2 regions of the Faecalimonas canis genome follow, and region 2 is predicted to be linked to the other one. Evidence: a T-box and tRNA genes for the amino acid it is inferred to sense, from the RefSeq annotation. Region 2 holds a T-box; the other holds one or more tRNA genes.
What was found. The T-box of region 2 lies ahead of pheS (phenylalanine--tRNA ligase subunit alpha). A T-box ahead of a tRNA ligase gene usually reads a tRNA of that ligase, here a tRNA-Phe.
Positions count from the first base shown of each region.

Region 1: it encodes a tRNA-Phe, which carries the amino acid that the T-box ahead of pheS (phenylalanine--tRNA ligase subunit alpha) is inferred to sense. The anticodon was not compared.

Region 1 is NZ_BAAHSI010000006.1:606-16,943, forward strand. Features, by position in the region: gene ACYPXO_RS01790 (GNAT family N-acetyltransferase) at 1-191, opposite strand, end outside; gene ACYPXO_RS01795 (CvpA family protein) at 199-918, opposite strand; gene ACYPXO_RS01800 (DUF5711 family protein) at 927-2,051, opposite strand; gene ACYPXO_RS01805 (LysM peptidoglycan-binding domain-containing protein) at 2,105-3,094, opposite strand; gene ACYPXO_RS01810 (HD domain-containing protein) at 3,218-3,730, opposite strand; gene ACYPXO_RS01815 (transketolase family protein) at 3,786-4,724, opposite strand; gene ACYPXO_RS01820 (transketolase) at 4,712-5,548, opposite strand; gene recR (recombination mediator RecR) at 5,629-6,225, opposite strand; gene ACYPXO_RS01830 (YbaB/EbfC family nucleoid-associated protein) at 6,242-6,586, opposite strand; gene dnaX (DNA polymerase III subunit gamma/tau) at 6,600-8,150, opposite strand; gene ACYPXO_RS01840 (methionyl aminopeptidase) at 8,314-9,177, shown strand; gene ACYPXO_RS01845 (hypothetical protein) at 9,228-9,479, opposite strand; gene ACYPXO_RS01850 (hypothetical protein) at 9,515-9,961, opposite strand; gene ACYPXO_RS01855 (hypothetical protein) at 10,323-10,721, opposite strand; tRNA gene ACYPXO_RS01860 (tRNA-Gly) at 10,802-10,872, opposite strand; tRNA gene ACYPXO_RS01865 (tRNA-Phe) at 10,894-10,966, opposite strand; gene ACYPXO_RS01870 (FprA family A-type flavoprotein) at 11,117-12,280, opposite strand; tRNA gene ACYPXO_RS01875 (tRNA-Leu) at 12,460-12,546, opposite strand; tRNA gene ACYPXO_RS01880 (tRNA-Tyr) at 12,570-12,651, opposite strand; gene ACYPXO_RS01885 (glycoside hydrolase family 13 protein) at 12,751-14,793, opposite strand; gene ftsH (ATP-dependent zinc metalloprotease FtsH) at 14,809-16,338, opposite strand, start outside.
Region 2 is NZ_BAAHSI010000016.1:183-16,520, reverse strand. Features, by position in the region: gene ACYPXO_RS04595 (vWA domain-containing protein) at 1-632, opposite strand, end outside; gene ACYPXO_RS04590 (leucine-rich repeat domain-containing protein) at 648-1,577, opposite strand; gene queA (tRNA preQ1(34) S-adenosylmethionine ribosyltransferase-isomerase QueA) at 1,707-2,732, opposite strand; gene ACYPXO_RS04580 (class I SAM-dependent methyltransferase) at 2,749-3,432, opposite strand; gene ACYPXO_RS04575 (beta-N-acetylglucosaminidase domain-containing protein) at 3,548-9,112, opposite strand; gene pheT (phenylalanine--tRNA ligase subunit beta) at 9,373-11,790, opposite strand; gene pheS (phenylalanine--tRNA ligase subunit alpha) at 11,907-12,926, opposite strand; T-box leader at 13,003-13,224, opposite strand; gene ACYPXO_RS04560 (DUF5301 domain-containing protein) at 13,361-13,783, opposite strand; partial or broken gene ACYPXO_RS04555 (DUF3592 domain-containing protein) at 13,811-14,617, opposite strand; gene ACYPXO_RS04550 (hypothetical protein) at 14,636-14,833, opposite strand; gene ACYPXO_RS04545 (hypothetical protein) at 14,913-15,290, opposite strand; gene ACYPXO_RS04540 (GNAT family N-acetyltransferase) at 15,314-15,766, opposite strand; partial or broken gene ACYPXO_RS04535 (GNAT family N-acetyltransferase) at 15,905-16,162, opposite strand.

The DNA of each region.
Region 1 (16,338 bases), on a different contig from region 2:
TCCCAATATAAAATCAATCCAACAAAAACATCTTCATCATATATCAAATCAAAATGATATTCTCTATCCTTTAAAATCTCTTTTTGCGAGAAGCCTTCTCTCCGTTCATGATAGGGAAAACTAATCCGATACAAATTTAATGCCTCTTGATACATAGAGTGCGATGCATTTGTAATACGTTTCAAAACCATTTTTCCATCACCTCAATTTCGTAACCCAACCCAATATCACATTTTTCTCATATAGAAATGTCAAAAGCCTGCTATCTTCTATATATTTAAAGCACTCTTTCCCTATATTACTGCTATATAACAATGTAATAATAAGAAAACCTACCCATACAAGAACAACCGCTATCAACACCCCTACTAACATTCCGCCAATACGATTTAAGCCATTAATAACCGGAAGGGCAGTAATAATGTCTAACGCAAAGATAATTGCCCGTATAAAAATTGTCACAACAATAAATGTAATCAAAAACGAAATGATTTTTATAATAATATCCGAAACGTATGCCCCTATATAGTCCACAAAATTTGAAACCCCCAGTTGTTTATAAGCCTCGTTATTATTATTTTCTATCAAACCTCTTTTCAGAAATTCCGGTATATCCGCTTTTTCTAAAATTTCCATCTGTTTTTGTCTGGGCAATTCTATTTTATCCAAAGGAAGTTTAGATATATCTACATCCACCCCTTCAGACGTCATCATAGAAACACATTTCTTCTTTACCATTTCATCTATAGGCGTCAAAGACACAATCGCCTTGCTCGTGTAAGGTGTTAGGAAAATAACAAGTATAATACTCGCAATCGTCGTCCCAAATGACACAATAATTTTAATAAATCCTTTAGCATACCCCACCACCATACAGATGAAAAAGATAATTCCTACTCCAATTAATAACCAATTCATATTTTCTCCTACTTTGCAAGCCTGATTTCTTCCAAGCCATTTGCATTTATCACTAAGTATTTATTTAATCCAATGGCAGAAATTATATTTGAAATATCACTTTCCATTTCTCCATTAAACAAATGTACTCCCGCCTTTGTAATGATCTGACATTTTTTCCCATCATACATGATAATCTGCCCGTCTTCTACTTTTATATTCTTATACGCCTGCTCAACTGTTTCTGAAAACAGTTCCTGACCACTTTTATCGAATAATTTTATAAGATAATTTTTATCCCCTTTCAACAGCATACCGATATACTTATCATCATGAAAAACATTTTCTATTTGTTCTTTTATTTTGACAATTGTTTTTTTCTGCGGTTTGTCTTTTCCTTCATAAATATATAATTGATTGTCCGAAACCATCGCGGATGTTTTATTATCAAAGAAAAATACTGTAGGCCCTATGGCATTTTCGTATTTTTCCTCCATTATAAGATGGTTTTCTTTTTTTTCGGTCTTTTCATCAAAATTATAATATGCTATTTTCGTTTCAATTTTCCCTTGTTCAGCAAACAGATACGAAATCAAAAGTGTGTATCCGTCATCGGAAATAGCGACATCCAAAGGATAACCGGTAGTTGTCGGGGAAGTAATGTGCTCTACAAGAAGTTCTCCTTTCGCATCATAACAAACAATTTTTGAAGAAACTTCATCTTTTAAAACCGCACTTACAATTCCCTGTTGTGAAACTTCCGCCTTTTCCACCGGAAGACTCGTATGAATTTCCCCTTTTACACCCTGTTTTTGTAATACTACCAAATCATTTGCTCCCTTATCAACAATTACCGCTGATTTTCCATTAACACTGACAATCGGATTTTGCATCTGATAAGAAGATTTCCACTGTTCTTTTCCTTTCTTATCTAAAAAAACAACCCCATCTTTACTGTATTTCAAAATTCCGTCCCAAAACTTCACATATTTTTCTCCATTTTCACGTTCCAGAGCCACCGTACTCAAAACACGAACTTTATCATATGTTCTGTGCGTCAGAAAAATATATACCCCGATTCCGACAAAAAGAAGTATGACTACAATAATCGAAAGCCATTTTATCAAAACTTTTTTGCTTTTTTTCCCTTCCATTCAATTTCTCCCCTTTTCGCATTTGTATTTTATGATTATAGCATATTTTTTCTTTATGGCAGTAATAATTTTTGACCGATATAAATCAAGTTCCCGTTTTCTAAGCCGTTCATTTTACTGATCGCCTCGATATGCTGAATATCCCCGTATGCTTTTTTACTGATTTTTTCCAACGTATCTCCTTTTTCCACAATATAAACATTTTCCTTTTGCTCTTCTTTTTTCTCGTCTTTATTTTCTTTCTTTTCTTTTTCCTCTGCCTCTTCTTTCTCTCCAACCGAATTTGAAATAGTTTCTATCGCTTTCTGAACAGATTTCATCCTATCATAATTATTAATCATCGTTACGCCGATAACTAAAATCACCAAAATAAGAAATGTTGCCGCTCCATATGCCCACCTGCTCATTTCTTTTTTCTCCTGTTGCAGCATTTTGTTCTGCACTAAATCGCGAAAACTTTTTGCAGCCCTATCCACAACAATTTCACTGGGTGTAACGCCAATCTTTTTACGGGAGGAAATCATATAATTTTGCATAGACGGATTTTTTTCATAATAAATGTAATGTCCGTTCATCTGCATTAAATCATTAAATTTGGGTGCAAAATACATTTCATCTTTGCAGACAGGATCTTTTAAAATAAAAACCCCCTTATCTTTTTCAAATATTTCCTGATGTACTTTTTTCAAATTCCCATTCATCGCAAATGGAATACCCGGTATTGCCGCAAACCAACCGATAATTTCTCCGTTTTCAAAGAAAGTCTGACACACCTCACAGGCGTTTTTCCATGTTCCTTCACTGACAAAAACACCATTTTCATCCTGTCCAAGTTCCTCCATTTGTATCGCACCGTAAATATATCTGTACTCCAATTCCTCTTCTCTGACAACATCTCCTATCAAAAATGCTCCAACCGGATTTTCCGCCTCTTTTTCACAAAGTTGATTTAGATATGTATCGACATAATCTTCCACATAAATTTTCAGAGAATCACTGACATTTCCTATCTGCTTTACATTTTTAGGGATTTTTCTTTCCATAACTCTTCACCTCATCCGCATATTTTTCTTCATACTAGCATATGAGAAACGCTTATTTTATCGGATATTGTCACCTTACCTCTGAAAAGTTTCGACTTTTTCATACAGAAAAAGACGGGATTTTTATTTTTCCCGCCTTTTCTCTCTTTTTCTTCTTTTACTACTCTCACAAGCGCCACAATATTTGTCGGTTAATGTCGTAATAAATCCTTCTTTTGTCTTTGGAAATCTAAACAAAGTCACCGGCCACATATGAGAATATATAATATCTCTTTCTATTTTATTCAGTTCAAAAAATTTTTCTGCATTTTTCAAAGCAGTGTTTGGGTGTGTCAGCCCATGAAATCTATCTCCTGTTTTTGCCGCATGAGTATGCCAGTCATACAAAAACAAATCATGTAGCATAGCACCTCTTGCTGCCGACCTTGCATCCAAATGAAAAAATCTGCACCACTGGTAATTATAATACGCCACATTCATACAATGTTTATAGCAACTTGTCGTGCCATGATGAGAATAAAGTTTCATACGCAATACTACAGGATGTTCCGCAATATCCTGTACACACTCATAAAAATCATATTTCCACTCTTCTCTCAATTTATATATTTTTTGAACGATATTTTCCCTCTTCATTTTGCCCCCGCTTGTCAAAAATACACCTCAAGTCAAAACTCAAGGTGTATTTCTTCTATACAAATGCTTTTACTTTTTTGTAAATGCTTTCCGCATCTAAACCATATTTTTTAATTAATTCCAACGCCGGACCCGATTCTCCGTATACATCATTAATCCCGATTTTCATTACTTTTGCAGGCGCTTTCTCTGCAACAACATCACAAACCGCACTTCCAAGACCACCGATAATAGAATGCTCTTCTACTGTAACGATTTTGCCTGTTTCGTTTGCTGCTTTCGCAACAATTTCTTCATCCAATGGTTTGATTGTATGAATATTGATAACTCTCACAGAAATTCCGTCTTTTTCTAACATTTCTGCCGCCTCAAGAGATTCCGATACAGGAAGCCCCGTAGCGATAATTGTCACATCTTTACCTTCTTTTAAAGTAATACCTTTTCCTAATTCAAATTTGTATTCTGTATTGTCGTTGATAACAGGAACTGCCAACCTTCCAAAGCGGAGATATACCGGTCCTTCATGTTCATAAGCCGCTTTTACTGCCGCTCTTGCCTCCACATCATCCGAAGGGTTGATAACAACCATTCCCGGAATTGTTCTCATTAAAGCAATATCTTCATTACACTGGTGTGTCGCTCCGTCTTCCCCTACGGAAATTCCGGCATGAGTTGCACCAATTTTTACATTTAATTTCGGATACCCTACAGAGTTACGAATCTGTTCAAAAGCACGTCCTGCTGCAAACATGGCAAATGAACTCGCAAACGGAACCATTCCTGTTGCCGCAAGTCCTGCTGCCACACCAACCATATTACATTCTGCGATACCACAGTCAATATGACGTTCAGGGAAAACATTTTTAAACATTGCTGTTTTTGTTGCTGCCGCTAAATCTGCGTCAAGCACTACGATATCCTCATGTTGTTTCCCTAATTCCACTAAAGCATTGCCATAACTTTCTCTCGTTGCGATTTTCTTTACATCTGACATAATGCTTCACCTACTTTCTCTAAATCTGCCATAGCAACTGCATATTGTTCTTCATTTGGAGCAGCACCATGCCATGAAGCCTGATTTTCCATAAAGGAAACGTCTTTTCCTTTGATTGTTTTTGCAATAATGGCTGTCGGCTGACCTTTTGTTGCTCTCGCTTCTTTGAACGCAGCGTCAAGAGCATCAAAATCATGTCCATCCACATTGATTACATGGAAATTAAATGCTTCAAACTTTTTATCAATCGGATATGGAGAGTTGACTTCATCAATCGAACCATCAATCTGAAGGTTATTGTTATCCACGATAACAACTAAATTATCTAAGTTGTGATGTGCCGCAAGCATTGCCGCTTCCCAAACTTGACCTTCCTGAATTTCTCCGTCACCCAACAGTGTATATACTCTATAATCTTTCTTTCTCAGTTTCCCCGAAATCGCCATACCTACTGCTGCCGAAATACCCTGTCCTAGAGAACCGCTTGACATATCTACTCCCGGAATATGCTTCATATCTGGGTGTCCCTGTAAATATGAACCAACTTTTCTCAATGTAGTTAAATCTTCTACCGGAAAAAATCCTCTATTTGCCAACGCCGCATAGTATCCCGGTGCCGTATGCCCTTTTGATAGCACAAAACGATCCCTGTCATCTTTCTTCGGATCGGCAGGATCAATATTCATCTCTTCAAAAAATAAATATGTGTAAATGTCCGCCGCAGATAACGATCCGCCCGGATGTCCCGACTTAGCATTAAATACCGCCGTCACCGCACCTTTACGAACTTCATTAGCAACTTTCATCAATTCTAATTTGTTCATTAGACTTGCCTCCTGTTTTCTTTCTTTTCTACCCTATTCTATCCTACTTTGCTGTAAGACGCAACTCCTATTCTCCAACGTTATAATTCTGTTCTTCCTTCTAACGCTCTAAGCAATGTCACCTCGTCAATATATTCCAGATCCCCACCAACAGGAACTCCGCTTGCAATTCGGCTTACCTTAATACCTGTAGGTTTAATCAATTTACTTATATACATCGCTGTCGTTTCCCCTTCAAGACTGGAATTTGTCGCAATAATCACTTCGTCCACATCACCTTGTAAACGTTCCATAAGTTCTTTTAATTTAATATCCCCTGGTCCGATTCCAAGCATTGGAGAAATCGCACCGTGAAGTACATGATAAACTCCGCGATATTTTCCGGTTTTTTCATAGGCAACCAAATCTCTCGTTGTTTCCACAACCATAATCGTCTTCTCATCACGACTGCTGTCACTACAAATAGGACATACTTCCCTGTCCGTCAGCGTATAACATTTTGAACAGTAGCGAACATTGTTTCTCGCCTCTACCATGGCATTCGCCATTTGTTCTACCTGTTCTTTCGGCATATGAATAATATGAAATGCCAAACGTTGCGCAGATTTCGCTCCTATTCCGGGAAGTCTTGAAAGTTCCTCTATCAATTTGCTTATCTGACTGCTATAATAATCCATTTCTATTTCCCCTAAATTAGAATGGCATTCCTCCGCCTAATCCGCCTGTAAGTTTTGCCATTGCGGATGAAGATTCCTCATCAACTTTACGAAGTGCTTCATTTGTCGCTGCCATAATTAAATCTTCCAACATTTCTATATCATCCGGATCAACTACTTCTTCCTGTAATTTCACTTTCGTAACCGTTCTTGTTCCTGATACAGTCACCTCTACAGCACCACCACCCGCAGTTGCCGTAAATTCTTTTGATTCCATTTCCTTTGCCTGCTCTTCCATCTGACGCTGCATTTTCTGAGCCTGTTTCATTAAATTCGCCATATTCCCAGGCATTCCTCCCGGAAATCCTCCACGTTTTGCCATATTAAAATCCTCCTTAATCTTCTATTGTAATGTCCATATGCACTACTTGTTCTATATCCACAAAACTTTCCTCAAATCTACGTCCTTCTTCCACTTGACGCACTTCTATCGTAATCGCTTTGCCGATTCTGTTTTCAATCAATTCCGTTAATTCCTGTTTGTGCTGTTCCTGTCTGACAAAATCTGCCGACAATTCATCCGGCAGAATAACAAGTAATTTATCCTCGCCTCCAAGGCTTAATCTTGCATTTTTCAAATATCCTTTTAAAAGCCCCGAAGTTTCATTGACAATTGAACGAAAATTTTTCACAACTTCTTTTACATCTTCCGGAATCGCTTTTTCCAACACCGGTTTCACCATCGGTTCTCTTTTCGTTTCAACTACTTCTCTGACAACCTGTATCTCTCCCGCCTGTTCCACTTTCTCCTCCACGGCACGAATACGGTCAAGCAGTGTATCCTGATTTGTTTCCATAGCAGGTTTGCACAATTTAATCAACGTTACTTCCAATAAAATACGTTTCTGCACTGCATACTTTATTTGATTAGATAAATCCGAAAAAATTCGAATATAGCGAAGAAGCACATCAACTTCTATCATTTCCGCCTCTTCTTGCAACTGCTGCAAGTTCTCTGTAGAAACGTCCAAAACCTCTTCCATATTATCAGAAGTTTTCGCCAAAAGCAGATTTCTCAAATACCATGTAAAGTCATTTACCATTTGTGTCAGTTCGCGTCCCTGCATAACAAGTTCTTCCACACTCTTTAGTACGGCAGAAACATCCCTTCTTAATATCTGACGGAGAAGCCTGCTAAACACATCTGTATCCACTGCCCCCAGCACTTCCAGCACATGATCATAAGTCAACTTCTGTCCCAGATAAAAAGCGATACACTGATCCAAAAGACTGAGTGCATCTCGCATAGAACCATCCGCCATTTTCGCCACATAGCGAATTGCCTTTTCCTCCACATCCACTTTTTCTTCTAACATCAGTTCCCTCAGCCTGTCAGCAATCGTATCAATACTAATTCTTTTAAAATCATATCGCTGACATCTCGACAAAATGGTTATCGGAATTTTATGTGCCTCTGTAGTCGCCAAAATAAAAATAACATATTCCGGCGGTTCTTCCAAGGTCTTTAACAGTGCATTAAACGCTCCTATAGAAAGCATATGCACCTCGTCAATAATATAAACTTTATATTTCCCCTCGGTTGGTCTGTACGCCACTTCTTCACGAATTTCTCGAATATTGTCTACACCATTATTGGACGCCGCATCTATCTCAATCACATTCATGGACGCTCCCGAAGTAATGGCACGACACATTTCACACTCACCACAAGGACTTCCGTCTACCGTATGCTGACAATTCACTGCCTTTGCAAAAATTTTGGCTATTGTCGTCTTACCCGTTCCTCTTGTCCCACAAAAAAGATAGGCGTGACCAATACGATCTGCTTTTATCTGATTTTTCAAAGTCGTCACAATATGATCCTGTCCTTTAACATCATCAAACTCGCTCGGACGAAATTTACGATATAATGCTGTATATGACATATATCCTCTCTCCTTCTATGCTGACGCAAAAATTGTCTGCTTGACACTTCATTATAGCACGAATACAGGAACACAAACAAGATTTTTAATTTCCATTTTGTCCGTGTCATTCTGCAAAAAATGTTCTATAATAGAATAGAATGAAAAAGAAGGAGGATTTAATATGGAGAGAAATGATACCTGCTGGTGTGGCAGTGGTAAAAAATATAAAAAATGCCATATGTTTATTGATGAGAAAATTGCTTTACTGGAAGAACAGGGGCATATCGTGCCGACCCGCGATATATTGAAAACTCCCGAGCAGATTGAAGGAATTAAAAAAAGCGCTGAATTAAATACTGCCGTATTGGACCATGTTGCAAAACATATTCACGCAGGAATGAGTACTGCTGAAATTGATAAACTCGTATATGACTATACAACCGAACACGGCGGAATCCCTGCCCCTCTCGGCTACGAGGGTTTCCCAAAAAGTGTCTGCACATCATTAAATAATGAAATCTGTCACGGAATCCCTGATGAAAATATTATCCTTGAAGAAGGAGATATTATTAATGTAGACGTATCTACAATTTTAAATGGTTATTTTTCTGACGCTTCCAGAATGTTTACTATTGGAAAAATTTCTGAAAGAGCAGAAAAAATCGTTCAAGTTACAGAAGAATGTGTAGAAAGAGGTCTGGCAATGGCAAAACCTTGGGGACATTTAGGCGACATTGCAGATGCAATCAACTCTCACGCACAGGCTAACGGCTATTCCGTTGTAGAGGATATTGGAGGACACGGAATTGGTCTTGAATTTCACGAAGAGCCTTTTGTCAGTTACGTTACACCAAAAGGAAGTGAAATGGTACTCGTTCCGGGCATGATTTTCACTATTGAACCGATGATTAATGAAGGAAGTCCTGATTTCTTTGTCGACGAGGATAATGGTTGGACCGTTTACACGGAAGATGACGGTCTGTCCGCTCAGATTGAATATATGGTATTAATTACTGAAAACGGCGCCGAGGTGCTGACGAAATAAAATTGTGGGGCGTATCGTTTGATACGCCCCACAGTCTATAATAAGAATATTTATAGTAGTTTTCCGGTCTTTATTGTCAACGCTATCTGCAAAATCCACCCAACAAACAATGCAAGAAATGAAATAAACGTTGAAATTTTCCTGTTTTCTTTCCACCCACGAAACTCGTCAAGTATTATCTTTAGCAAGAGAATTAGAAGAAGAATATTAATCGCTATCCAATTACGGACTATACCAATTCCAATAACAATATAGATTATAACATCAATGATATAAGGTAAATATTTTTTTACATTTTTCATAACAATCCACCTCGCTTCTGTATGAAACTTTTGCTTTAATAAGGGACAACTTTCACGCCACTAAGTCCCCAATCATACAGATCTATTCCTTGGATTTTGTGTTCAAAATGTGTCCACTTAAATGTCATTGTCACTTGAAAACCATTATTCCCTATAAATGCGTTTGCAATTCCAATAGCTCCTGCAACTATGGCAACCGTACCAGCACCTCTAGCTATAGTTTTTCCCACTGCTTTCACTGCTGCTTGACCGGCTAATTCCCCTAGTTTTGTCAACGCATTTCCTTTTAATATATCTCCAACTTTACCAATACCAGCCAATTGAGCATTTGTGATTTTAACTTTAACTGTTTTTGTTTCGCCTACTTTATGACCTCCCGTTCCCCCTTGATGAGAAGGGATAGAACGAGTACTGAATTGTTCAAGATAATACGTACTTTCTTCAACAAAAAGAGTAATAATATTTCCGTTTTCATCAACCACATCTAAGTAGTACTCTTTTGACTCATCTGGCGTTTTTTACACCGAACCATCCACTGCTAATGCAAACGGACAAAAGGAAAAACATAAGGCAAAAACCAATAAAAAAGTAACAAGTTTTTTCAAATTCTTTTTCCTAGTAATATCTCCTTTCATTTTACCGTTTTATAAAGTTAGACTTATTTTATATGGTCACCCCAGTAATTGCAAGAAAATATTTTTTATAAATTGTATTCTTTTAAAACAATCCGTATTTTGTTTATATTCTATGAACAAATGCTTATCTTTTCCTTAAGAAGTGTTTCAATTTATCTGATAATAGACAAAATTTAAGGGCATACCAAAATTGATACGCCCATTTTCACTAAAAATATTTCTCAAACTTTTTATATGTTTCTTTTGGAGTCCGATACAGTTCGTCATCTATTTTAATTTTATCCGGATTATAAAAATACAGTGTCTTTAACATGATTTCTTTTTCCACCTCAAACTGTATCTCCATATGATAAATCGAACCCTTAATGCTATCATTGTCCACTTTCTTATATGATATATTTTTCAACTCCTCCAGCAATGTTTCGGAGTCATCCTCACCTAAAACAATATATTCTTGCCCGCGTGTTATTATTTCCTCATCAGCCATTGAGATTTGAACAAGATTATCTTTGTTCACATCTTCTAATGGGCTTACCTCTTTTTTACAGGAAATAGTAGAAAAGGATAATGCCGTTACAAATAACAGAATACTCATTTTCTTAACCATACCGTCAACTCCTTACTCTACAAAACATATCGCTTAGTTGATTATAGTATAGCATATTCTCTATTTTTACACAGCAAAAAAGCGGGTGATGGGAATCGAACCCACGTATCTAGCTTGGAAGGCTAGTGTTCTACCATTGAACTACACCCGCATAATAAATCTTATTCAACTATGCCCAGAGCCGGAATCGAACCAGCGACACGAGGATTTTCAGTCCTCTGCTCTACCGACTGAGCTATCTGGGCTTATGCCATTTGATAACTTATCTCTGACACGTTTAATATCATATCAGATATATAAAATATTGTCAAGAACTTTTTTCATAATTATTCAACTTTTTCATTACTCCACCATAAAGCAAAAGGACATGGTTCACACGCCATGCCCTTATCACTTTACGCCATTAATTCATCTGCCATTTTTTCCATAACTTCCACTGTGTCGTCATTCATCACGGATTTGATTGTCACTACCGTATCGCAGATTGTCATTTCTTTCAACCCTTCAAACACTGCTTTCATCTGTTTTGCCGCTGTCGGCGCCCACGAACCATTTTCCATAAGTGCTACTTTACGTTTCTGGAAATTTTTCGCTCTTAAATGTGCTAAAAAGTCTTCCATACACGGAAATATTCCATTATCATAAGTCGCTGAAGCCACAACCAATTTGTCATATTTGAATGCATCTTCAAGCGCCTCTGACATATCACCTCTCGCCAAATCTATCACATCAATTTTTTTCACACCCTTTTCACAAAGGATTTCCGCCATTTTTTTCGCTGCCGCCGCAGTATTTCCATGAATAGAAGCGTACGCAATCAAAACGCCTTCTTCTTCCGGCTCATAACTGCTCCATGTATTATATTTATCAATATAATATCCTAAATTTTCTTTTAAAATCGGACCATGAAGAGGACAAATCATTTCAATATCCAGTGTTGCCGCTTTCTTTAAAAGCGCCTGTACCTGCATACCATATTTTCCTACAATATTAAAATAATAACGTCTGGCTTCACAAGCCCATTCTTCGTCTACATCTAACGCTCCGAATTTTCCAAATCCATCTGCTGAAAAGAGAATTTTCTCTGACTGTTCATAAGTAACCATAACTTCCGGCCAGTGTACCATTGGAGCCATAAAAAACTGTAATGTATGATTTCCAATATTTAAAGTGTCGCCTTCCTTTACAACAACTTTTCTTCCTTCTAAATCTACATTAAAAAACTGTAGAATCATATTGAATGTTTTTGCGTTTCCAACCACCTGCATATTCGGATATTTTTCAATTAATCTCTGTACATTCGCCGCATGGTCCGGTTCCATATGAGATACAACTAAATAATCTACCGTTCTTCCATTCAAAACTTCTTCCAAATTAGCAAGCCACTCTTCTGTCGCCCTTGCATCTACCGTATCCATAACCGTTACTTTTTCATCAAGAATGACATATGAGTTATAGGAAACTCCATTTGGAATCACATACTGACTTTCAAACAAATCTAACGTCTTATCATCTACACCTATATACTTAACTGTATCTGTGATCTTCATCTCTTTCATCTCTTTCTCCTCAATTATCTTCTCTTTCACTCTATACTACTTCTTACTCTCGGTACATTATACCGCAGTTCTCTACAATTTCCTAGTCTGTTTTTCTAAAAATGCACTTTTACATATACATTCAAAAAGAAAGAGAGAAACCTTTGTATCTCAAAGATTTCTCTCCCGCTTCTTTTTACTGCCGCAGACCGGAATCGAACCGGTACGGGAGTATAAGTCCCGCAGGATTTTAAGTCCTGTGCGTCTGCCTGTTCCGCCACTGCGGCATATATAAATAAGAAATTTGGAATGGATGGAGAAGGATTCGAACCTTCGAAGGCGGTGCCAACAGATTTACAGTCTGCCCCCTTTGGCCACTCGGGAATCCATCCATACATCTCAACAATAATTATTTATACCATATCCCAATAAAAAAAGCAAGAAAAACTTATAATTATTTAAAAATAGGACGCCATAAGACGCCCTATAATTTAAAATTCCATTGTTTTCATTACGAGTGCCGAATGCTTTCCCATATTAACAACAATTTCACCGTTTTTCACAATGATTTCCTCATATTCTGTTGTATAATCATCATCATAAGTGTACATCAATCTTCTCATCCGACTTTGTTCCGGAACGCCGGCACGCCATACCGGAACAACCACTTCCGCACGCTCACTTCTATTATTTATCACGACGACAAACTGCTTTTCATCACTAAATCTGGCATATGCCAAAATATGTTCATCACCGTGTAACAATAAAATCGAACCACTCTTAAATTCTTCATATTTCTTATGGATACGTATCATTTCTTTATGAAAAGAAATCAATGACTTATCCTCAAATCCCCAAGGATACGTTCGTCTGTTATCCGGATCGGTAAATCCACATACCCCTGCTTCATCACCATAATAAACAGTCGGCGCACCAATCCAAGTCATCTGCATTGTGACGGCAATTCTGAAAACAGCCTTACTCACATATTCTTCCGCCGCTTCCGGACCAAGCCGCGCCGCTCGCCCAACCATATGATTTGTTCTCGTCAAAAAACGGGAATGGTCATGATTGGAAAGTTCATTCATCGCAACAAGACTTGACGGTGTAAACATTTTAGACATATGATATTTCATCGTTTCAATAAAATGATCTGCATTTCCCCAAAGTTCATGTCGTTCCTCATCACTGTGCTTTTCCATACCGGTTAAAAACCATGTAATCGGTTCCATAAAAGCATCATAATTCATCACCGTATCCCACTCATCACCCAAAAGCCATTCTCCCGGATCACCATAATGCTCCGCAATAATAACAGCATTCGGGTTTGCTTCTTTAACGGCATTACGGAACTTTTTCCAAAATTCATGATTATACTCGTTACTGTAACCTAAGTCCGCGGCAACATCCAATCTCCAACCATCTACATTGTACGGAGGAGAAACCCATTTTCTTGCAATATTTAATATATATTCTTCCAATTTTGGAGAATCTTCATAATTTAATTTAGGAAGGGTATCGTGTCCCCACCAGCCTTCGTAACGGCTATTATACGGCCAGTCGGAGTCATTATTTGCATCAAAATGAAAAAATTCCCTGTAGGGACTGTCCTTTGAAACATATGCCCCCTTTTCATATCCCTGTTGTCTCTCATAAATATGCTCTCTGTCCAGCCATTTATTAAAAGAACCGCAGTGATTAAATACGCCATCTAAAATCACTTTCATTCCTCGCCGATGAATCTCTTCAACTAACTGAGCAAAAAAGCGATTGCTCGCCTCTAAATTCTCCTTGTCTGTCGTTCTTACCTGATACTTTGTCGCATGAACATTATTTTTAGCACGCTCTCCAATTAAATCTCCGCCGTCTTTTACAATTACCGCATAGTGCGGATCAATATAATCGTAATCCTGTATATCATATTTATGATTAGAAGGAGAAACAAATATCGGATTAAAATAAATAGCCTCAATACCCAAATCCTGAAGATAGTCTAATTTATCCATAACCCCTTTTAAATCTCCGCCGTAAAAATCACGCACATCCATTTCTCTCGGATAACGGTTCCAATCCGTCACCTTTTGGGACGGTTCTCCTATATACAAATATTCTCTTGTTTCCACATCATTTGTTTTATCACCGTTACAAAACCGATCAACAAAAATCTGATACATTACCGCTCCCTTCGCCCAGTCAGGTGTAGAAAATCCCGGTACAACGGCAAAGGAATAAGAATGAATCAGGTCTTTACAAACTCCGTATGTATTATAGTAGCAATAATCATCTTTACTCTTTATCTCAAAATAATAATAAAAAATCTCACTGCCCAATTGTTTTTCAACCGTATAATAATCAAAGTTCCCTTTTGTTCCTGTCTTTGTCATCGGCAATCTTTCTTTTCCGGATACAAGCCATACCTTTTCCACATCATCTTTAGCTGTGCGAAAACGTATAGTAATCCGGCCATTTACCGACGGGTCGGGAGGCCAAACATAACTCCCCGTCCCATCACTAAATAACGCCTGTCTATTCATAGAAGCACTCCTTCTCTAACTCTCAGAAACCGTTTCTTCAAACAACGCCTCAAATTCCTCTCTTGTAATTTTTTCTTTTTCAAGCAGAGCCTCGGCACACGCATGAAGTACAGACTGATATTCCTCAATAATTGATTTCGCTTTCGCATAACATTCATCAATAATACGTTTCACTTCTCTGTCAATCTGACCTGCAACTTCCTCACCGTATCCTCTTGACGTATGTGCAAAATCACGCCCCACAAACACTTCATCACTATCATTATCATAATTAATCAGGCCAAGCGCCTCTGACATACCAAATTTTGTTACCATCGATTTCGCCATGGCTGTCGCCTGCTTAATATCCTGAGATGCCCCCGTTGTAATATCATCAAAAATAATTTCTTCCGCAATTCGTCCACCGAGTGATACCGTAATATCCTGCAGCATCTGTCCTTTTGTATTAAACATTTCATCTTTTTCAGGAAGAGGCATTGTATAACCTGCAGCCCCCGTTCCTGTTGGAATAATAGACACACTGTAAACAGGTCCTACATCCGGAAGAACATGGAATAAAATCGCATGTCCTGCCTCGTGATATGCTGTAATCTTCTTTTCTTTCTCGGAAATAATACGGCTCTTCTTCTCCGCCCCGATACCGACTTTTACAAACGCTTTGCGAATATCATCCTGTTTTACATAAACCCTGTCTTCTTTCGCCGCATTGATTGCCGCTTCATTTAACAGATTTTCCAAATCCGCTCCGGTAAAGCCCGCTGTTGTCTGCGCAATCTGTAATAAATCCACATCATCACCCAGCGGTTTCCCTTTTGCGTGTACACGGAGAATTTCCTCTCTTCCTTTTACATCAGGTCTTCCAACCATAACTTTTCTGTCAAATCGTCCCGGTCTTAAAATCGCCGGATCAAGAATATCTACACGGTTTGTGGCAGACATTACAATAATGCCTTCATTCACACCAAAACCGTCCATCTCAACAAGAAGTTGGTTCAGAGTCTGCTCTCTCTCATCATGACCGCCACCCATTCCTGTTCCACGCTTTCTCGCAACCGCATCAATCTCATCTATAAAAATGATACATGGTGCATTCTTTTTCGCTTCTTCAAACAGATCTCTCACTCGGGAAGCGCCGACACCGACAAACATTTCCACAAAGTCTGAACCGGAAATGGTGAAAAACGGAACACCCGCTTCCCCTGCAACTGCTTTTGCAAGAAGTGTCTTACCCGTTCCCGGAGGGCCTACGAGAAGTACTCCTTTCGGAATCCTTGCTCCGACTTGAATATATTTCTTCGGCTCTTTTAAAAAGTCCACAATTTCTTCCAAGTCTTCTTTTTCTTCCTGAAGTCCCGCTACCTGCGAAAACGTAATCTTTCTATCTTTGTCCGTACTCATTTTTGCACGGCTCTTTCCGAAATTCATCGCTTTCGCACCTGCACCTCCGCTTGCCTGACGATTCATCATCATAAACAGGAATAAAATAAGTCCTACGGATACAAGCGTTGAAAATCCTGTCGTTACAAACCAACTGTCCTTCGGAAC
Region 2 (16,338 bases):
GTCTGCATTTTCTCACTGTCTTCTTTCCAGCGTCTGTTTCTTTCCTGAGTACTTTTCGGTGTCAAATGTTCAGACCACATAGAATGGTTATCCATATAAAATTCATTTTCCATTCTCCTTAAATCTTCTTCCGAAACATTTGTCTTTCGCAAAAATTCATATACATTTTTCGGTGTCAAAACTCCTTTTTCTGACTCGATTGTCTGATAAAGATTTTTTCTATACGGAGAAACATAGCGTTTCACACTTCTCGCATCAAGAAAATCTATCATTTTCTCCACGACAATATCGCAAGCAAGATTCCAATAACGCCCATCCACAGTCGCAGGCAATGCGAAGTGTAAAAACAAACAATGCAAGATCATATGCAGATACATTCGATTTATTTTTATGCGATTTTCCCGAAACAGACTGATAAGAGTGTCCGGCAAAAAATATACCGTTTCACCGTTTGTCCCAATCTCGCCCGAAGAATACTGTGGTTCAAACTCCAATCTGCTGAGGGCAACATGAAAAAAACGCATGGAAACATATAGTTCCTGTTTTGCCTGTTCCCATATCTCCATACAGATTTCTATTTTTTCCAAATCTTTTTGTTGTTCTTTCTGCAACACGTTCCACTCTCTCGCCATTGTCCTCACCTGCCTTTATAATACAAATTTATCCTCTTTTTCTTTCTTTTTCGGATACCGTTTGTGTTCTTCATTCATCAAATAACTGAAAATCTCTTCTTTTTTCTGTTCCCCCGCAATACGAATCATCTGCTGCAACATTTCTTTTTCAACAGCAATCTCTTTCACCAGATATTTCATCTCACCAAAATCTTCTCTTGAAAATGCCCACCTGCACGCTTCCTCAAAATATTCCGTCAAAAATGCTTTATATTTTATTTCCGCCTCTCGACTTAACTCCATCGGATATAACAACCTGCCAAATGTCATTTCCAATACAACATTTAATTCTTCATCCTCTCTCGCCCACGGAAAGCGTTTGTCGTATAAGTCAAACTGTATTTCTGTCTGGATAAAACAATTCCGATACCACATCCCACTCCCATGCGTATGAGTTTCCAAAATTCTTGCAGGCGTATTTTCCACCGCCTCCTCGAAAAATTCAGGAAAGACAAGTTTTGCCTTACCCTGTTCACTTTTAAGCGTAACCGACTGTTTTTCCCTAAGTTCCAAAAGTAACTCACGAAGACAGGATTTTTCGCCTTTCACCAGAGTAACATCCAACCTGTTTACCCGATGACATCCGGTAAACGCTCCCGCACCTATATCGGAAATATTGCTGTAAAAACTTATTTTTTCTAATTCACTGCAGCCGTAAAAAGCATATTTACCAATTCTCCTGATTGTTTTTGGCAAAATAATTTCTTTTAACTTTGCCCCACAGACCGAAATATCGCCTTTCCCTGACGGACCATGAGCAGAAAAAGCATAATCACCTATTTCCGTCACAAAACAACCGTCAATTTTCTCAGGAATTTCAATCACTCCACCACAGACATAACATCTGCATATTGTCACCGCATCATTCTTTTTTTCTATTTCATATTCTTCAAACTGATTTGTCATTTTACTTCCTTTCACTGAAATCCGTCAGATGTTTGTCACAACTAACTCCTTCACAAACTCATTTTTACACAAACAAAAGATTTTAGCAAGTTTTTTATCAGATACAAAAATAGAGTGGTACACACCACTCTATTTAATAAACATTGCATCTCCAAAACTAAAGAAACGGTATCTCTCTTTTACAGCCTCTTCATATGCTGCCAACACATTTTCTCTTCCTGCCAAAGCCGACACAAGCATAATCAACGTAGATTCCGGCAAATGAAAATTCGTAATAAGACAATCTAAAATTTTAAATTTATATCCCGGATAAATAAAAATATCCGTCCAACCGCTTGTCGCCTGCAATCTTCCATTTTCATCCGCCGCCGACTCAACCGTTCTGCAACTTGTCGTTCCAACACAGATTACACGGTGACCCTGCTCCTTTGTTTCATTAATTTTCTGTGCCGCTTCCTCGTCAATCTGATAAAATTCCGAATGCATATGATGTTCCAAAATATTATCTACTTTTACAGGGCGAAAAGTTCCAAGTCCTACATGAAGCGTTACTCTGGCAATTTTTACATTTTTCTTTGCAATTTCTTCTAATAATTCTTCCGTAAAATGAAGTCCTGCCGTTGGCGCTGCCGCCGAACCGGTATGTCTTGCATACACAGTCTGATAGCGATTCTTATCCTCTAACTGATGTGTAATATATGGTGGAAGAGGCATCTGTCCCAACTGATCCAAAACTTCCTCAAAAATTCCTTCATAGCGAAATTGAATTAATCGGTTTCCCTCATCAACAATATCAACAACTTCTCCTTCCAATAGCCCTTCTCCAAAACGAATTTTTGTTCCTATTTTTGCTTTCTTCCCCGGTTTTACTAAAGTTTCCCAAATATCATTTTCTCTTCTCTTCAACAAAAGAACTTCTATTTTCGCATCAGTTCCTACTTTAGAACCAATTAATCTTGCCGGAAGTACTTTTGTGTCATTGATAACAAGACAATCTCCTTCTTCCAAATAATTGATAATTTCCTTAAAAATATGGTGTTCTGTCTTCCCTGTTTCTTTATCCAAAACTAAAAGTCTTGAACCGGAACGGTCTTCAAGCGGATCCTGTGCAATCAGTTCTTCCGGTAATTCAAAATAAAAATCTTCTCGTTTCATTCTTCGTATCCTTCCTCTATATCTTTCTCGCCCGTATAATCAAAAAGGCCGGTTTTAACATCTCTCTCTCCAACTTCGGATATTGTTTTAATAAAAAAGGACTTGGCTTTGTTTCGTCTGCAATTTCTATACAAAAACCGTTCTGTCCAAGTGTCGTTATGATTTCCCCCATTGTTCTGTGATAAATAATCTCATCATCAATAAACCAACCGGACCCTCGTCTTCCCGATTGATGATAATTTGAAAATGTATAAGAAATTTCTTTTCCCCATTCATTATAATTCCAGCCGGACTTTCTGTCTATAGTTGCCGTTGTAATCGGGTGCTTCTGAGAAAAAAGCAAAATGCCGCCTTTATGTAACAAATCCTTTAATTCTGCAATGAATTTATCAAAATGCTTTACAGAATGAAAAACAAAAGAACTGTATATCATATCAAATTTCTCTTCCGTTTCTACTGTATTTTCCGGCTCTAACAAGCGATATTCTATAGGCTGCCCTAAAGATTTTCTTTTCGCAGTCTGAAGCATTTTTCCGGAAATATCTGTTCCCAGCACTTTAACTGCACCATTTTCAGCAAAATATCTGCAATTTCTTCCGTAACCGCATCCAATCTCAAGTATTCGTTTTCCAAACACATCAGGCATATATTTGTACATTGCCGGCTGCTCCAATAACTTTCTCATCGTATTTCTGCTCAACGAAACTCTCTCCCTTTTCACAATATGGTGTAATTATAACATTTTCTCCGAGAAATTTCATCAAAAGAAAAGAGATTTCTATTTAGAAACCTCTTTTCTCTACATTTACTTTGTATTATTTAGTTCTTTTTCTTCTAAATACGAGAACGCCGCCTACAACTGCTAAACTTGCAATCATAACTAACATTGGGAATACGCTGTTTGCTGTATCACCTGTTTTTACCGGTTTGTTGTTCTGACTTGGTTTATTGTTTGGTTTTGTTGTAGTTTTTACTACAAGACCTGCTTCTGCCTTTTCAAAGTTTGCTTTCGCCTGTGCGAATGCTTTTGCCGAAACATTGTCTAAATCATTTAACATATCTTTTAATACTGCTAAAGCGTCTTTGTATACTTTGGCACTTTCTTCTGTGTATTTGCTTAAGTCTTTTTCTACGATAGACTCAACATACTCTTTCACTTCATCAGCATTTGCTCTTACAACCAAACCTTTCATTGCTTTGTAGATAGCATCTGTTGCTTTACTTACTTCTTCTTTTGTACCAGTTGCAAATAATGCTTTTCCACTTGCGACTGCATCTGTTAATACTTTATAACTATTTGCAGTATATTTATCTGCCGGATATGTTGTTGCTGAAGCGATTGCTTCTTTTAATGCTTTTACAGATACTAAGTTCTGTTTTGCATCGTTTAACTGATTGAAGCAATTCTGTAATTCTTCCTGACTTAAAGCAGATAAATCTTTGTTTCCAATTTCAGTTACTACTTTCTGTAACTCGTTAAATGATTTTTCTGTGTAATCTCCTGCTGTTAAATCTTTCAATTCTTTTAATAACGCCTCCACTTTTGATGCGTTTACATTTCCATTTAATTTTAAGTTTGCTTTCGCAGTTTCAATATTTTTGATTGCTTCCGCGATAGTTTCTTTTGTTCCGTTCAGAAGCAACTGACGTGCATTGTCTACTGCTGTTCTATACGCACCAAATGATTCTTCTGTATAAATAGACGAATCTTTAATTGCATCAAATTCTGCAATTAATGCAGGTAATTCACCTAAAGCAACTAAGTTTTCTTTTGCTGCAGTTAATTTATTTAATGCTGCTTCAAATTTATCCGGATGCTGTGGTGTTGTTTTGTTTTCTTCTAATAAACTTTCTACCTCTTTTTTAGCATCAACATATGCTTTCCATGAGTTCTGTGTATATACCTTTTCCGGATTTGTGATAGATGCGATAAAGGCATTTGCTTCTTCAACTGCGATCGAAGCCATTTCTTGATTTGTTGGATTGTATACTAATCCTGCTTTTGCATCTTCCACTGCTTTTTTCAATGTTTCTACATCTTTTTCAGATGTATCATCTTTGTTTTCGATTGCTACTTTACAAGCATTGATTGCTTTTTCATATACAGCCCATGTTTTTGCTGTGTATGTATCGGCATCTTTATAAGCATCTTTAACGATTGTTTCCAGTACAGAAATATCACCTTTTAACTGTTTTCCTTCAATCGCTTTGTTGATTGCTGTTACTGCATTATTTACAGAATCCTGTGAAGCATTTTCGCTAGTCATTACTTCCTGTCCCGCTTTATAAGCATCAGCATATACTTTTGCAGTAGATGTTGTCCATCTTGTCGTATCCTGTTTGCTGTCAATTAATACTTTTAATGCATTCTTATCTGCTGCTTTATATTCTGACTTATAAGTTAATAATTCAGTAATGTTTGGTGTTGTTTTATTCCACTCTACTTTTACATCAAGTAAAACAGTATTATTTGGAAGAACAAATTCATTATAAGACTGGCTTAACTTACCAACTGTTACCCATTTGTCTTTTCCATTTTCCCATACACGTGCTTTTACAGTCGCATTAGAAATTGCCGATGCATTCTGTAAAACTTTAATTGTATTTACATCTGTGTTATCAGAAAGTGAGTACTGTACATATCCGTTGTCTTTGCTTGGCACGAACATTGTTGCAATGTCACCGTCTGACATATTTCTGAATAAACCATCTCTTGTTTCTTCAGCATCTGATTTGTATGTTGGGTTGTTTTCTGATGGCATAAATTCGCCGTCATTGATTTCAAGCTCATTGAAACGCACCCATTTATCACTACCAGATTTATTTCTTGTAATTTCAAATTTCAAGTATCTTGCTTTTTTATTGATGTTTGTTTCTTTCTTCACATTGTAAGAAATTTCATGTGTAGGTAAAACAGTATTGATATGGTCTGAACCTGCTGATTCTCCTTCGTTGTCCTTATCCTGATTTCCTAAAGTCATGATTTCTTCCCATGTTTTTCCATCTGTAGATACAGAGAATTTTGCATGACGTGGGAAGTCATGTTCACTGTCACGACATACAACTTTAAATGTTTTTAAGTCGATTTCCTGTCCTAAATCATAAGTAAAGAATTTTCCTTGCGTCTGACTATTCTTATAATGTGTTGCTGTTGTAATATCTCCGTCAAATACATTTAATGGATTTTCAATTTCGCTGTAGTTTGTTTCTTTTACTGATTTCGGATAAATTTCTACTGTTTTTACAGCGAATTTTTCCACATTAAATGTAATAGCATTTTCTGTTTTATTAATAATACGAACATAACGTGCATCATCAGTCACTTTTGTTGCTTTGCTTTCTTTTACGTTAATATCTTTCCATTCTACATTGTTTTTAGATAGTTGAACAGTTAAATTTTCATCTGATAATTTACTTGTAATCTCTGCCAATTCATGAATTCTATCCAATTTCAATCCAATGTATTCATTTTTTGCTAATGTCACATTATCAATCGGTGTTACCTCTGCTGTATCAGCAAGATAATCTGCTGTATGTTTTTTGTATTTATCCACGTTTGTAAATACTTTTCCGTTATGGAAGATTTTTGCATCTACATCAAATTCACGCATTGCAATCCATGTCGGTTGTTGTTTTTTGTTCACTAAACGTACATATTTTGCAGTAATATTCTGATCTGAAACGTCTACAGAAATCTTTCTTGCATTTTTAAAGTTTTTAATTGTTGTCCATTTATTTTTATCCATTGAATACTCTAAATCTGCATCTGTAAAATAATCTCCATCATTATCATCTCTGCCTTGTGTAATATTGATTTTTCCTAATACAATTGGTTTAGATAATTCTACCCCAACATAATCACCGACAATAGTTGTATTTACTGGATCTCCTTGCTGTCTTACATTATAGTGTACATTTGTGTTTAAATCGCCGTCTACTACATTTGTTTCTTTTCCTGAAGAAACTGACCAGCCTTCTGCATTACTTGTACGAATAACTGTTTTTGTAAAGTTTTCTGCATTTTCAGGTATTGTAGATACTTTGAATTCACGCATTGCAGGCCATTTGTTTCCACTGCCTTTTTCTGTACATTCATAGCGAACTGCAACAACATTTTCCAATTCAATCTGGCTTACATCAACAAATTCTGCATAATCTCTATAAGTATCCTGGCTTACCAATTTCCATTCTTCAGATCCTTGAACTTTGTATTTCAACTGTGCTGTACCGAATGTATCCTGATGCTTATTATCTTGGTTTGCACCATTGATGATATGAATACCATATACAGTTACTGGTTTGTTAAATGCTACTTGGAAATATTGTCCAACTTTTTCTTCTGTATTTGCCCATGCATGTGTTTTGTCATTACCATCGATAATATTTCCAATTGGTCCTTGATGCCAACCACTAATATTAGATGTAGCTGTCATTTCCACTTGCTGTGAACCTACTCCACCTGTTGCATAGTCATTCACAGGACCTGATAATTTTTTCTGTAATTTATCAGCCAATGGAATTAAGTGTGTTGATCCAGGGCTAACCATAGCAGAACCATTAAGCATTTTTCTCTCATGTTTCTTACTGCTTAATAATGCACTGTAACCTGTATTATAGTGGTTAAATGCAGTGAACATATCTTTTGCTTCTACTGCCATCTCTGCTTTGACATATTCCTGAATAGCTTTTGCCAAATCTGCCAAAGAACCTGTAAACGGTTTCAATTCTTTCTTTAAGTTTGCGTTTTTACTCTGCGCATGGAATTCTTTGCAAGCATCGATGATTGTCTGCATTTCTGCAATCATCTGTTTTGCATCTGCGTCAACTAATTTTCCTGCTGTTAACTGCGTATTGATTTTATTAATCAATGGCTGTAATTCTTCTGATTCAGCTAATACAAGTCCGTGACCATTCGGTTGTGGATTAGACATATGTTTTGATAATGTATGTAATGCTTCTGAAGCCTGTGCATCTACATATTTGAAAGAATCTTCCCAACTCTTATCATCATCAAACGCTTTTACATTCCAAGCATAATCTGCCACTGCAAAAATAGCAACTTTAGATGCTTCCGCCTCTTGCATAGGGTTTGTTACAACACCCGCCAAGTCTTCCAGTGTAATATCTGTATGCAAAAGACTACCTTTTCCCATCATCAAACGTTGACCATTAATGTCATTTACCGGCCAGTTTAACCAGAATAAAGGACTTCTTCTTTTTGCTTGTCCGTTAAGGTTGTGTGTTCTAAAATGGTTTAATGTTTTCTGTTCAACCGGCTGACATACCGCTTCACCTGTCCAGAAGATTTTAATATCCTCAGGAAATTCTTTATCATATTTATTTAACTCAGAGTAATCTCCTTGCCATGAATGGTTGTAACCTGCCGGACAGAATACAGTGTCATATACGTCACCTTTTTCTTTTGCCCATTTAGATACTTCTTTCATCATTTTAACAACAATGTCTTTATTTAACTGTCCTACGTCATCGCCAAGTACACCGAACTGACGCACTCCTGCTTTGTATAACTGTTCAAATTTCTTTAACAATGCCTGAATTTCAGCATCTGCATTATTGGCATTGAATCCACCCATAAACGGATGTGCTGTCCACACAAAACGGCATTTAGCTTCATTTCCCACTTTTACCATTTCTGTAATTTCTGCAAGTTCTTTAGCAGGATATTCTTCACGCCATTTTTCTTTATGATATGGGTCATCCTTTGGAGCAAAGATATAAGAAGTCATCTTAAAATCTCCACCGAATTTCATCAAAGACATTCTGTCTTCATTAGACCATGGAATTCCGTAGTATCCTTCGATAAATCCACGGATATTGGTGTCTGCATAATCTTTAATCGTAAAGTTGCGGATTGTTGAACCGTTCATCTGATTAAAGATATGTTTTAAAGATGTGATACCATAGAACGCTGCATCTGTATCACGTCCTAATACAACGATTTCTCCATTGTTAGAAGCAACAAAGTTTGCTCCAAATTTTTCAAACAAACTTGCAGCAACATTGTAGTGCTCTTTTACATAAGTATCTACATATCCTTTTGAATTATATGTACCTACTAAAATGTTTGTTTTTCCCTCCACTTTTTTCTGTGAAGTAGTTACTTTCTTGTTTTTTGAAGCCAAAACTTCATTCATTCTTTTCTGTGTAACAGAATCAATCGTTTCTTCAAAAACGACATTTACCTCTTGACGAATAACAAATTCGCCGTCCTGATAAGACATCTCATGTGGATTTGGATAAATTTCATAAGTTGTCTTATCTTCCGCTGCCTGTACTGTCGGTGTTGAAATCGGCATCATAGTGAGTACCATAGCAACAGCAAGCACGCCTGTTAAGATACGTTTTAAAATCTTTTTCATAAATTTTCCTTTCCTGAATCGACTATCTTTTCGGTAAATTCTTTTCTTCAAAAAAAAGACCAAAAACATTTTGAAACATCTTGTCCAATCTGAAAAAGTGAGTCAAATATACTGTTCTTGGTCTTGCCTAATTCAATAGTTACAATCCATATGATTTTGTTTAAATTATACTATATTTTCCATTTCCTTTCAATAACATCTTTACACTTTAGATATAATGCACAAAACGCTTGCACTTTTTTTGTGCAAGCGTTCTAAGTCTACTGTCTTAATTCTATTCCCATTTCCTCTAAGGCTTTTAAAATTCTTGTCATTGCTGTTGTAACGTCCGTTTCTTCCAATGTTTTATCTTTCGCACGGAATACAATAGAGTAGGCAACCGACTTAAATCCCGCCTTAATCTGTGAGCCTTCATAGATGTCAAAAAGTTGATAACTTTCTAAATATTCTCCGCCTTTCTTTTCAATCACTTCTTCTATCTGTCCTACCAAAATTTCTTTAGGTACAACCATGCTAATGTCACGAGTTACAGCCGGATATTTTGCAATGCCTTCATATTTTCTGTCAAATGTAGCCAAATCCACAATTTCAGGCATATCTAACACTGCAATATACGCTCTTGTTCCGATGCCGTAAGTATCTGCAACCTGCGGATGAACTTCTCCAAGATATCCGACTACTTTTCCACCATAAATAATATTTGCCTGACGTCCCGGATGTAAGAATGTTTTCTCTGCATTCGGATCATATGTTTCTCTCTCATGTAAACCGATTTTGTCAAAAAATTCTTCTACAACACCTTTCATTGTAAAGAAATCACCATCTCCGTACATACCGAGTGTGAACTGCATACGTTCTTCAGGCAATTCTGTTACCGGAAGTTGTTTTGGAAGATAGATATTTCCTAATTCATATAGACGCACATCTTTGTTTCTTCTATTATAATTCGTTGCCAATGATGTAAGCATTCCATTTAAAGAAGTTGTTCGCATAATGCTGTAATCTTCTCCCAATGGGTTCATAATTTCCACTGCTTCTCTTAATTTCGACTCAGCAGGAATTAATAATTTATCAAATACTTTTGGGCTTTCAAATGAATATGTCATTCCCTGACTGAAACCACAAAATTCTGCGATATTTCTTGCCACTTCTTCAATGCGAAGTTTAAATGATAATTTTCCTGTTGTCGCTTCCCCTCTTGGAAGTGTTGTAGGAATGTTATCGTATCCGTAAAATCTAGCCACTTCTTCCGCAAGGTCTGCAAGTCTGAATAAATCGTGTCTAAATGTCGGTGCAATCACCTCTCTTGCTTCCTCATCATATTCCAAGCCGATTTTTTCAAAATAACCTAGCATTTCTTCTTCTGAAATATCAGTTCCCAACATTACATTAATCTTCTCGGCATCAAATGGTACACGAACAGGTTCTTTCACCTTACCATAAACGTCAACCGTTCCTCCTACAACTTCGCCCGCTCCCAATTCTTCAATCAACTGACACGCTCTATCAATTGCTGCTTTTGCATTATTCGGATCAAGTCCTTTTTCAAATTTTCCTGAAGCATCTGTACGAAGTCCGACTTTTTTACTTGATTTACGGATATTTGTTCCGTCAAAGCAAGCTGCTTCAAGTAAAACAGTATCTGCATTTTCTGTAATCATAGAATTTTCTCCACCCATAATTCCGGCGATACCGATTGCCTTCTCTCTGTCACAAATCATTAATACAGACTCGTCCATTTCTCTTTCCTGCCCATCCAGAGTAACGAATTTTTCTCCGCTCTGCGCTGTTTTTACTACAATTTCATTTCCAGCGATTGTTGACATATCATATGCGTGCATAGGCTGTCCAAATTCTTCCATAACATAGTTTGTAATATCAACAAGGTTATTGATTGGACGAATACCAACTGACGCAAGTCTTCTCTGTAACCATTTTGGTGACGGTTCGATTTTTACATTTTTCACCATTCTTGCACAGTAACGAGGACATAAGTCTGTATTTTCCACTAACACTTTCACATAATCATTTACGTCTTCATCATTCCCTGTTTCTTTTACGACCGGAGGACAGAATTCTTTTCTAAATGTTGCCGCTACTTCTCTTGCAATTCCGATTACGCTGAAACAGTCTACACGGTTTGAAGTCACTTCGTATTCAAATACAACGTCATTTCTTCCAAGCGCCTCAATTGCGCTGCTTCCTACAACAGCGTCATCTTCAAAAATGTAAATTCCGTCCTCTGCCGCTTCCGGATACATCTCTGTTGTAGAACCAAGTTCTTCGATAGAACACATCATACCGAAACTTTCCACACCACGAAGTTTCCCTTTCTTAATTTTAATTCCTCCCGGAGTTTTCTTTCCATCATGTCCGCCGGCAACGCGTCCACCGTCCAAAACAACCGGAATTTTTGCTCCCTCAAAGACATTTTTTGCTCCTGTTACAATCTGAACTGTTTCCTCTCCGACATTTACCCGACAAACAACTAACTTATCTGCGTCAGGGTGTTTTTCAATTTTTTCAATCTGCCCGATTACAATCTTTTCTAAATCAGCGTCTAACACTTCATACCCTTCTACTTTTGTTCCTGAAAGTGTCATCGCATCTGTATATTCCTGTGCTGTCACATCAAGTTCCGGCACATATGCTTTAATCCATGATAATGATGTATTCATCTTCTTTTTCTTCCTTTCTTTAATTTGGGACGTACCCTTTTTAAGTTTTACTACGTCCCTAATTGAGTTTTGCCCTGTCCCTTTTTATACTTTTTTTAGAATTACAACTTTCGCCATTAGAATTGTTTCAAAAAGCGAATATCATTTTCATATAATAATCTCATATCATCTATTTCATATTTCAGTAAAGCAATACGCTCTAATCCTACACCGAACGCAAATCCGTTGTATTCTTCCGGATCAATTCCACACATTTCCAAAACATGCGGATGTACCATACCACATCCTAAAATTTCAATCCAGCCTGAACCTTTACAGAAACGGCAGCCTTTTCCGCCACATTTAAAACAAGTAACATCTACTTCCGCACTTGGCTCTGTAAAAGGGAAGTGATGAGGTCTGAATTTTGTTTTTGTTTCCGGTCCGAATAATTCTTTTGCAAATACTTCTAAAGTTCCTTTTAAGTCAGCGAAAGAAATATTTTTGTCAATTACAAGTCCTTCAATCTGGTGGAATGAAGGTGAATGTGTCGCATCAACTTCATCTGAACGGAAAACTCTTCCCGGTGCAATCATACGGATTGGCAATTTTCCCTGTTCCATAACACGAGCCTGTACCGGAGAAGTCTGTGTACGAAGTACAATATCCTTATTAATATAGAAAGTATCCTGTTCGTCTTTTGCAGGATGATCAGCCGGAATGTTTAATTTTTCAAAGTTATATTCATCATATTCTACTTCCGGTCCTTCCACAACTTCGTATCCCATACCAACGAAAATTCTTTCCACTTCTTCTAATGCAATCGTATTCGGGTGACGGTGTCCAACTGTATTTTTCTTTGCAGGAAGTGTAACATCAATAACTTCTTCCTTTAACTTTCTTTCCAAAATCTCTTTTTCCATTTTTGTTTTTCTTTCTTCTAAAAGAGATTCGATTGTTGCTCTTGTTTCATTTACTAACTGCCCTACTTTTGCTCTATCTTCCGGTGCAACATCTTTCATTCCTTTTAAAATGGCTGTCAGTTCACCTTTTTTCCCTAAAAATTTTACCCTTACCTCATTTAATTTTTCCGGCACTTCAGAGGCCTGAATCTGCTGAACGGCTTCTTCCTGAATGCTCTGTAACTTTTCTTTCATTATTTTATCTCCTTTCATAAAACACTTTGATTTCATAGAATGTATTTTTCCTATATCATAAAAAAATCCCCGTCCCAAAAGGGACGAGGTTAATCGCGGTACCACCCTAATTCCTGTCGCAGACAGGCTCTCGGTTTGCGTAACGTGCAAATACGTCAGTTTCTACACAAATGCTTTCTTCAAAACTGCGGTTCCTGTGGGAAATTCAATTGCCGTCTGAACTTAAGGAAACTTTCAGCCAATGATTTCCCCTCTCTGCTAGAAAACGGTTCTCTACTAACACATTCATTACCTTTTTATTATATAAATCCATTCATTATTCTATCACACAAAAACGTAATGTCAAGATGTTTATTTTTAATTATCCCCCATGTTGACTACATCTTCAACTTTGAATTTTCACCTGAATCAATATTAATTTGTTTAGTCACAATTTATTGTAGATATTTCTCTAAACTATTGTACTCGTCCTCGCTGATTTCATAAACACCATTGTATGCCTGCTCCAAATAATAGCAATCTTTCTTTTCATACACATAAATAATAGAAGAATCTTTCTCCTTGAAAATTAATTCCACTTTTATCGGTTGTTCTACATCGACAGGGGCATCATTTACACTTTCTTCTTTAGTCATTCTTCCATTTCCATTTAGTAGCGAAACCATATCTTTCATAGTCTTTGCATCTGTAATTTCCTTCGTCACACTTCCGCTTTTTAATGATATACTACTTAAATCGTCCACTTTCGGAATATTTAATGTGTAGATGTTTTTATTCATAAAAAAAACATATAATACAACACAAACTAACAGCACTACAATAATTGAAATAATCTCGTTTCTTTTCTTTTTATTCATCTTTTATCTCCTCCAAAATATTTTTATTTATTCTTTCCAATCCCCCAGTTTGTCCAACAATTTCACAATTTCATTTTTATATTCTGCACGAACGGAAGTGTATATTACCGTATCACTAATACGGATTTTGGCAATATATAATTCTTTATTTTCTATAGAATATAATTCATGAACTCTTCCTTTACGTTCTTCCACATCTCCGTTTGACAGCGGAAGCGTCATACCGTTAAATAACGCATCTGCACTGGCATTCGTATCCATAACAACAAAATCCATTCGTATATTATCTTCATTAATTGAAACCGCCTCTTTAAGCATCGAACCGACTTTCCATTCCTGACTTAACGTTTCTGTTGTATCTGTAGTAATATACCCTGCCTCCTGAACAAGTTCTGAAAACTCTTCTGCATCTATAGAGCGAACTCCCGAAAAGCATTTTATTCCTAAAAATATACATACGAAAACAATCATACCGACTACAATTCTGCTACCAATAGATGCCGAAGGTTTTGAAGCCATATTTTTTCTCTCCTCAGGCGATACATATTCTTCCGGCGGAAGAATTTCTTCCTCTTCCGGTTCTCCTCTATGCCGTATTTTTTGCAATAATGCCCAAACACCCGAAAGGAAAAATCCTGCTGTTGTAAACATTACTCCGGCTATTAAAAACACAATCAAATTTTTAACGCTAGGCTTTAATATGTCGGTAGAGTCCTGCGGTGCATCAGGATCATACTTTATCTCTACTTCATCGCCAATTTCCATTATCTCACTTCTGTTATAAAGTTTGTCGGAATATTCTTTTCCGTCAACCTCATACTGATAAGTAATTTCATAGTCAACACGGCTTCGTCAAGCACCTTTCACTCCTCCGTAACTTGAATATTCACCGGATACATCCGTAACATATGCTATTGTTGGAACCCAATCTTTCCGGTTATGTTCATCTACATAATTATAAATGCCTCCACCAATCAGGCGGATACCTGAAATTAACGCTATTATTCCTAATAATCGGAAAAGTATTGTAAAAATCGTACCCTTTTTCATACCCTATCTCCTCTTTTCATTTCCTTACATAATAGAATATCATATTTTCCAATTCTTCATATCATTTATAATTTTAAAATCAGTCTGCAATTGCCATTTTCGCTAGTCGGGTATCTCCCCAAGGACTTCTTATCATTGGTTCTCCGTCAATAATTCCCGCACACACAACTTCTATAATCGTATCTGCATCGAAAAGTTTCCTTCCGTCAATCTTAACGTTTTCTGTAAACTCTTCATAAGTATTATAACGATTTTCTTCAAAAACAAAATATATGTTTTCCTTTTTTTCTTCGCTGTTCGGAATAAGCACCGCCCCCATTGTATAGAGATTTCCTTCCAAATTAAAATCAATTAAACAAAAAGCAATTCCTTCATCGTAATCCGATTTGATGATCGAAAACACATCTTTCACTTTAATCAAAAGTGGTTTCTTTTCTTTTTTCTTAAACCCAAACATAATATACCTCCACAACATTAAATTTATCTATGAATATACATTCTTGTCATATCAAGTTCATCGTCCCCTTGAACCATACACAAAAATTCCCAACCATATCTTTCATAAAAACTTGTATGGTCTGTAATTAAATAGATTGGAGTTATTCCCTTGGACTTCATATCCTTCACGACTATATCAAGTAATTTTCCCACAATTCCTTGACAACGATAATCCTTTTCAGTATATACCGCACATACATTTGGCGTAAGGTCTTTCCTGTCATGAAAATCATTTTCGATTACTCCAAGACCGCCTACAATGCGTCCGCTGTCTAAGCAAAAATACCAACCATATTCTGTTTCATTATTAAGGTAGGCTTCTATACATTCTAGATAAGCCTCTTGTGGCACTCCCCATTTGTCATGAAACCATGCGGCAGCTTCTTCTTTTAATTCTGGTTTTTGTCTTAAAGTAACATAGGTATATTCTTTCATATTTTCCTCCTCAAATTCTAACTTATACCTTTTAACCAATGTTAAAAATTCATATATTCCACCATTAGAATTGCGACTTGTAATTTCAAAATCCTTGAATCCGCATGAATGATATACTTTAATGGCCCTTTGATTAAATAACGCTACATTCATAATGAGTTTATCAAATTTGTAATTATACTCCAAAAAATTTATAATTTGCTTTACAAATTGTTTTCCCTTACCTTTACCACAAAGATCCGGTTTCATCCCAAGACCAATTTCGATTAATGAGTTTTGTTGGATAATGCAAAAAAATCCAACTAATTCATTGTTTTCCAATGCTTCATAATAGTCATTTTGATTTCTCAAATCTTCATCAATAAATTCTTCGTAGTCTTCTATATCAGCAGTCATATCATAAAAAGAATAAATATCATTATATTTCCACTCATTGCGATTTCCAGTGCATGAATTTGCGTTAATGGTTTAAATACCAATTCCATATCAACTACCTCCAAATTCACCTTTCTTTACTTCCTCATAATATCATACTTCATAATTATTTACACCATTCACCACAAAAATGACAC